3 regions of the Bradyrhizobium sp. B039 genome follow, and region 2 is predicted to be linked to each of the others. Evidence: riboswitches for the same ligand, from Rfam matches in the RefSeq annotation. Region 2 holds a riboswitch; each other region holds the start of a gene.
What was found. A riboswitch is a leader RNA that binds a small molecule or an ion and turns the genes downstream of it on or off. The one in region 2 is predicted to bind cobalamin.
Positions count from the first base shown of each region.

Region 1: linked by a shared signal. The riboswitch ahead of metE (5-methyltetrahydropteroyltriglutamate--homocysteine S-methyltransferase) and the one ahead of AAFG50_RS15145 (DUF1636 domain-containing protein) in region 2 are both predicted to bind cobalamin.
Region 3: linked by a shared signal. The riboswitch ahead of AAFG50_RS22660 (TonB-dependent receptor) and the one ahead of AAFG50_RS15145 (DUF1636 domain-containing protein) in region 2 are both predicted to bind cobalamin.

Region 1 covers NZ_CP152416.1:7,417,194-7,419,449, forward strand. Annotated here, with positions in the region: gene metE (5-methyltetrahydropteroyltriglutamate--homocysteine S-methyltransferase) at 1-1,289, opposite strand, end outside; cobalamin riboswitch at 1,390-1,592, opposite strand; gene AAFG50_RS35265 (hypothetical protein) at 1,944-2,234, shown strand.
Region 2 covers NZ_CP152416.1:3,251,483-3,253,738, reverse strand. Annotated here, with positions in the region: gene cobW (cobalamin biosynthesis protein CobW) at 1-783, opposite strand, end outside; gene AAFG50_RS15145 (DUF1636 domain-containing protein) at 780-1,154, opposite strand; cobalamin riboswitch at 1,249-1,469, opposite strand; gene cobO (cob(I)yrinic acid a,c-diamide adenosyltransferase) at 1,510-2,145, shown strand; gene AAFG50_RS15135 (cobyric acid synthase) at 2,157-2,256, shown strand, end outside.
Region 3 covers NZ_CP152416.1:4,849,807-4,852,062, forward strand. Annotated here, with positions in the region: gene AAFG50_RS22660 (TonB-dependent receptor) at 1-1,048, opposite strand, end outside; cobalamin riboswitch at 1,162-1,376, opposite strand; gene AAFG50_RS22665 (hypothetical protein) at 1,442-1,663, opposite strand; gene AAFG50_RS22670 (hypothetical protein) at 1,751-2,008, opposite strand; gene AAFG50_RS22675 (hypothetical protein) at 2,148-2,256, opposite strand, start outside.

The sequences.
Region 1 (2,256 bases), 4.2 Mb from region 2:
GTGGCGCGCTGGCGCATCGTCTGATCGATCGCCCTCATTCGGACAGCGACGTTGGCATTATGGATCTTCGGCGAGGTCCGGCGGGCAGTCGCAGCGCATTCCGACTCGGCAAGAGCTAGCCCAACATTCTGGTCGCCTGCGAGTACCCGCGCCAGGATCGCAAGCTCACGCATCTTCTGAACCGAGAAAGCAAGCCAGCTCTTGACGTCGGACGCGAGCCCGGTCTCGAGTTCAACATCGACCGGCACGTGAAGCAGCGAGCAGGATGGAGCGAGCTGTACACGGTGCCTGCCAAGCTTCGCAATCGAGGGCTTCAGCCGCTGACGGAGCGACGGCAAGTTCGACCGCCACACATTCCGGCCGTCGATGACACCGAGCGACATGACGAGATCACTTCGGCCGTCAGCAACGATCTGATCCAATAGTTCTGGCGCTCGAACCAAATCGACGTGCAGACCGGAAATTGGCAGGCTCAAGGCAGTATCCAGATTGTCGCCTAGGGCGCCGAAATAGCTCGCAAGCATGATCTTGATAGCGGGTCCCTCCTTTGCGAACCGGTTATAGGCGTGCAGCAACGAATTTCGCGCCGCCTCATCCAGATCAAGGACCAGGCAGGGCTCGTCAAACTGGACCCAACTTGCCCCTCGTTTGGCTAATTCATGCAGAAGGTCGATATAGACGGGTATCAGATCATCGAGGAGAGAGAGGGGCTGGAACGCACTATCGGTACTCTTGCCGAGCTTTAAAAATGTGACCGGCCCGATCAGGACAGGGCGGGTCTGAAAGCCAAGAGCCCTCGCTTCCTCATACTCTTCGACGGGTTTGCGAGAGCACAGTCTGAACGCCTGTCCCCGGTAAAACTCAGGAACCATGTAGTGGTAGTTGGTATCGAACCACTTGGTCATTTCCTGCGCGGGCACGCCAGATCCCCGCGGGCTCTGGGCGCAACTCGCATCCTGCTCGCCGCATTGCGATCCGCGGGCCATGGCGAAGTACGTTTGGAGCGAAACGGATTCTCCGTTCGCGGCGTAGATCTCCGGGATTGCGCCAACCATGACGCTTGTATCGAGCACCTGATCATACAGCGAGAAGTCGTTTGACGGAATGATCGTGACGCCGAGCGATTTTTGACGAGCCCAGTTCGCTGCGCGTAGGCCGAATGCGTCTTCGTGCAACTGCTGTTCACTAATCTTTCCAGCCCAGTAGCTTTCTAGAGCGAGCTTGAGCTCACGCCTTGGGCCGATGCGTGGCGTTCCGAGCGTAGCAACTGGAAGAGAGAGAGGAGACATAGCGTTAACCCCTGTTGGGGACAAAGGCCATGGCGGACGCAGGCAGGAGAAGTCGCGCGTGCGACGGCTGCTTGGCGCACCACCGAGACACCCCGCCCGTGGACCAATATATTGTCGGGGCCGGTCTCCTGGCTTGCTGGTCATCGCTGCTGTCCGGCCTTCCCGAAGCCGTGCAGGCTTCAGCGACATCGTCGGACAGCGGCTCGCCGCTCACAGTTGCGGGGGCAGAGCCGGCATTTGCACCGGCTTCCCTCTTAGCTCCGGATCAATGGGAACCGGAGAACCTCGACGACTTGGATTATCGGCAGGAGAACTCTTCCGTCAACCTCTCAGATTATGTGCAAGCTAATCTGCGACATCCGCTAGCCGAATGACCGTGCATCTCTGTGACTTCACCATCTAGAAACATTCTCTCATCAGAGATGCCATAATCAGACATATCCTTCTCAGATGCCGGATAAGCATCGGAGCTGCCTTGAGGCGGAGCCGCACGCTAAATTGATGAAAGGGACAGAAGCAGCCTGCCGGCGGGAGTACCGACGTTATATCAGAGCGCTTTCAATGCGGCTTTGCGATTTCCAGAGGTTCGCCCAGCACCTCAGCTAGCCAGCTCTTCGCTCAACTAAAGGATCTGCGGCGAATAGGCCAAGGCACGTGGCGAAATTTAGCAACTGGCGAGGGGTTGATTTGCGTGCCACCCAGACTTCAGAGCTGGGATCAAGCCGGCTTGGTGCTTGGCAATCACGCAGCTCGAACGCGGGCGGCACGATAGCGAACCACACAGCTCAATGGCGGCAAACCCACTTCCGTCCACAGGCATCCGGCATCGAGGCGTTCAACTCTTCTGCTAAATATCCGGTGCGGGACATGGATGCACAAGCTGCGGCGGATACGCCAAACAGAAACATCGAAAACATGCAAAGGTCGGAAAGTCGACAAGAGTGACACAAACTCCGTGAAATTTTCC
Region 2 (2,256 bases):
CGGAAGATCGATCACGACGGACGCAAAATCGTCGTGCTCATGCTCCTCCTCGCCGTCGTGATGCGACGGGCGCGCGGCAAGATCATTCTCGGCGGCGGCACCGAGACCGAGGATGACGCGCGCATCGATCGCGCCGTCGGTAACGGCAAGCATCGGCACGCGGCGCGGCATCTCGGCGGTGATGGCAGCCTTGGCCGCTTCGAGTCCCGCCGGGCCGGCAAGATCGGCCTTGGTCAGCAGCACGATGTCGGCGCAGGCGATCTGGTCCTCGAACACTTCCGACAGCGGCGTCTCGTGATCGAGATTTTCGTCCGCCGCCCGCTGCGCTTCCACTGCGGCCGGGTCCGGCGCGAAACGGCCGGCGGCGACGGCCTCGGCATCGGCCAGCGCGATCACACCGTCAACGGTGATGCGCGAACGGATCTCCGGCCAGTCGAACGCCCTAAGCAAGGGCTTGGGCAGCGCCAGGCCCGAGGTCTCGATCAGGATGTGATCGGGCCTCACCGGCCGCGCCAGCAACAGCTCCATGGTCGGGATGAAATCGTCGGCAACGGTGCAGCAGATGCAGCCATTGGCGAGCTCGACGATGTTTTCCTCCGGGCAATTGGCATCGGCGCAGGACTTCAGAATCTGGCCGTCGACGCCCTCGCTGCCGAACTCGTTGACGAGCACCGCGAGCTTCTTGCCGTTGGGGTTGGCGAGCAAATGCTGGATCAGCGTCGTCTTGCCGGAGCCGAGAAAGCCGGTGACCACCGTGACCGGGACTTTTGCGAGCGAGTTCATTCGGCGGCCTCCGGCACGACGGCAATGGGGGGAATGCGCGCAAGCGACTGCTTGCGGAAGATCTCGGGACGGCTGCGCCAGGGCACAAGGCCGTCGGGCGCGGCCGCATAGGCGGCGGCGCCTGCGATCACGTCGCGCGCGTTGGCGTCCGACAGGCGGCCATAGACATAGGACCAGCGGCCGGGCGCACTGAGCGCCACCGAGCAGCCCTGGCTGCATGCCGACAGGCATTCGACCGGAACCACAGTGACACCATCGGGCACGCCGGCGTCGACAATCGCACCGTGAAGGCGCTTGCCCGGCGTGACTTCGCCCTCGCCAAGCGTCTCGCCGGCACGGCAGGTAATGCAGACGTGAAGTGTGACGCTCATCGCCTCTTCCAGAATAAACAGCGGGAGGCGAAGAGGCCCACGAACCGGTCTTGCGAGGGTCCGCTTCCCCGTCGCGGAACACCCCGTCCGCCGGTCCAAAATCGTCCGCGCTGGCAGGTCTCCCGGCTTGCGGAGCAGGGTTTTGCCCTTCGATCCCCGCCTTCCCGATCCCGTCAGGGATCAGTGGCCTCGGGCATCTCTCCGGTCACGGTCGCGGGGGCGGCTGCATTTTGGACCCAAATCTTGCCGATTCGGACCCTATCGCATTCCCTCTTCGCCTGTCATAGGACAGGAACCAACGCCGGGCCACCATTTGCCCCTGGCCGCCTCTTGTCAAGCCGAAGGACCCCGTCCGATGACGCCTGAACCGGATACCCAAACGGCCGAGGAAACCGATGCCCGCCACGCCGCGAAAATGGCGAAGAAGAAGGCCGCCCGCGACAAGATCATGGCGACCAAGAGCGGCGAGAAGGGCCTCATCATCGTCCATACCGGCGCCGGAAAGGGCAAGTCCTCCTCCGCCTTCGGCATGATCGTGCGCTGCGTCGCCCATGGCTTCCCCTGCGCGGTCGTGCAGTTCATCAAGGGCGCCTGGGATACAGGCGAGCGGCGCCTCCTCACCGGCCATTTCGGCGATCTCTGCCAGTTCCACGCGATGGGCGAAGGTTTCACCTGGGAGACGCAGGACCGCGCCCGCGACATCGCCGCTGCGCGCGCCGGCTGGGAGAAGGCCAAGGAGCTGATTCTCGATCCCAGCTTGCGCATGGTCGTGCTCGACGAGATCAACATCGCGCTGCGCTACGACTACCTCGATATCGCTGAGGTCGTCGAGTTCCTGACGACGCAAAAGCCTGCGATGACACATGTCGTGCTCACCGGGCGCAATGCCAAGGACGAGCTGATCGAGATCGCCGACCTCGTCACCGAGATGACGCTGGTCAAGCATCCGTTCCGCTCCGGCATCAAGGCGCAAGCCGGCGTCGAGTTCTGAAGACACACGCGATGGCGCGCGCATTGATGATCCAGGGGGCCGGCTCGGACGTGGGCAAGTCGCTCATCGTCGCCGGCCTTGCGCGCGCCTTCACGCGGCGTGGGCTGCGCG
Region 3 (2,256 bases), 1.6 Mb from region 2:
CCACGATGAGATCGATGCCGTTGGCCAGCGTCTTCGTGAAGCCGGCCGTCGCGCCAAAGCCCTGCTGGTTGGCGTAGTTGAAGGGTGTGCTGGTGCCCCGTCGGTTGGTCGCGAGTTCGTCGACGCCGATGGACGGATCGACGGTGCGGCCGCCCGGCAATCGCAGCTCCTGATTGTCGCCGGTAACGGTGACGAAAGCAGTCAGGTCTGATGTCGTGTAGTTCAGGTTGCCGACGCCATTCTCCTGGACAAGGCGATTGTTGTCGCGGTAGCCGTCTGTCTTGACGGCATTGCCGTAGAACGAGGTCGACCACGGACCGGAATTGAGCGACGTCGAGACATTGCCAAGCCTGGTGTCGAACGAGCCGAAGCCGGCCTCGATGCGCGCGGCAACGGGCGGCCCGCCGACGCCGTTCCTGGTGACGATGTTGATCACGCCGCCGACCGCATTGTCCCCATAGAGCACCGCGCCGGCATTGCCGCGCGTGATCTCGATACGCTCAATGGAATTGAGCGGGACAGTGGAGAGGTCCACCTGCGCGATGTCGATGTCGTTCAGCCGCCGTCCGTTGATCAGCACCAGCGAATTGGCAGTGGCAAACGCGCCGAAGCCGCGCAGGTCGACGCTGGTCTTCGCGCCGATCTGGCCGCCATAGAGCGTTGTGATCTGGGCACCCGGGACTTGCGTCGCGATGATCTCGGCAAGCGTCTGCGAGGGCGCATGTGCGATATCCGCGGCCGTGATGACGGTCGTGGCGGCCCCGACGATGCCTCCGTTGCTGGCGACCGCCTCGCCGCCGGAGCCGGACGAGCCGGCGCCATTGCCTGCCGGCGCTCCACTCGGGGCTCGCCGCCTCGCCGTGTCGCCGTCGCCGATCGCCCTGGCGCGTGTACGGTTCTGATCGTCGGGCCTGGTCACTTCGACCGGCGGCAGCTGCTCGGTGGCGGCTTGCTGCGCGAAAGCTGTGGGGAGATCGATCGCATGGAGGAAAACGGCAGCAACGATACCGGCGCGAAGGCGCCTGGCGGCAGAGACAATACGGGACACAGTTGTAACCTCGGCATGACGTCAGTGGCACGTCACAGCGAACGAGGCTTTACGGCGGAGCAATCGATTGCTCCGGTGAAGCTAATGCCTGTACTCCCCGACCGACATCTTCGCGTGTGACCACGGCTGACGGCAGGTCTCCTGGCTCGCGGGTCGTTACCTTACGTCGCCTTCCCAGGACCGAGATTCCCAGTGGCATATGACGAAAGATTCACCGCTTACAGTTGCGGGGGCAGCCGTGGCGTTGGGACAATCCCGGCGTTGGGACAATCTCGTACCACGTTCCCTTTTGATCTCCGTGCGGAGAACCGTCACCGATCAATCTACGAGGCGGCCGTACGGAGAGTCAATCGACCGGTTGAACGATGAGCTGCAAACGCGAGGCAAACACAATCAGTCAGGCTTCGGCACCGCGCGCGTCGTGACCACCGCCCGCTCACCGGCATCGACAAGCTGACCGATGCCGGTTCGGCCCGCGAGCGCGCAGCGGACGATGTTCTCGGCGACCGACCTGCGGAACCCATGATCCTCGCCCCTGGGCCGATTGCGGCAAATCCGATCCAGCGCCAGCTTCATGTTGATCCGTGTACGGGTGTCGAAATGCGCGCTGATCATTCGCCCGGCCTCGATACGTGATGTTGGGGCGGAAACGTCCGACGATCGCCCGGGTTCCGAAAGGGGATCGCGCAATAGAGCGGCCGCCTACGCCCGCCCTCTCTGGCGCTGTGCCTGAGCCCAGGCCACCGTGACGTCGCGCGGCGGGATGTCGATGCGCCGGATCGGCGTCAATTCGCCCGAGGCGGAGATGATCGCGGTCTCCTCGCGGCGACAGCGCGGACACACGAAGCGGACCTCGCTCGGGGACGTCGACCAGCTCGAGCGTTTGACGTTGGCCGCCATCGGCCACGCGTCGCACTGCGAGCACGACACCAGAAACCGGCCGGGATCGAGCATACCCATTCCATCCGACTCCGCGTCCTGCCTGCTCCTACCAATGATTATGTCAGGTGAATCGTTCCGGTGCCCCGACACCGTCAACCCCTCAATGCCCAAGGGGCCGGCGATCCCGGCCCCCAAGCTTCTGCAAACCGCTGGCCGCTCAGTGCGCGCCCTTGAGCGTGCAGGACGTGGTGCAGGTGACCGTGTTGCCATGGTCGCACGCCTTGCAGGCGGCCACGCACTGGTTCATGTCGCGGGGGTTGTAGGAG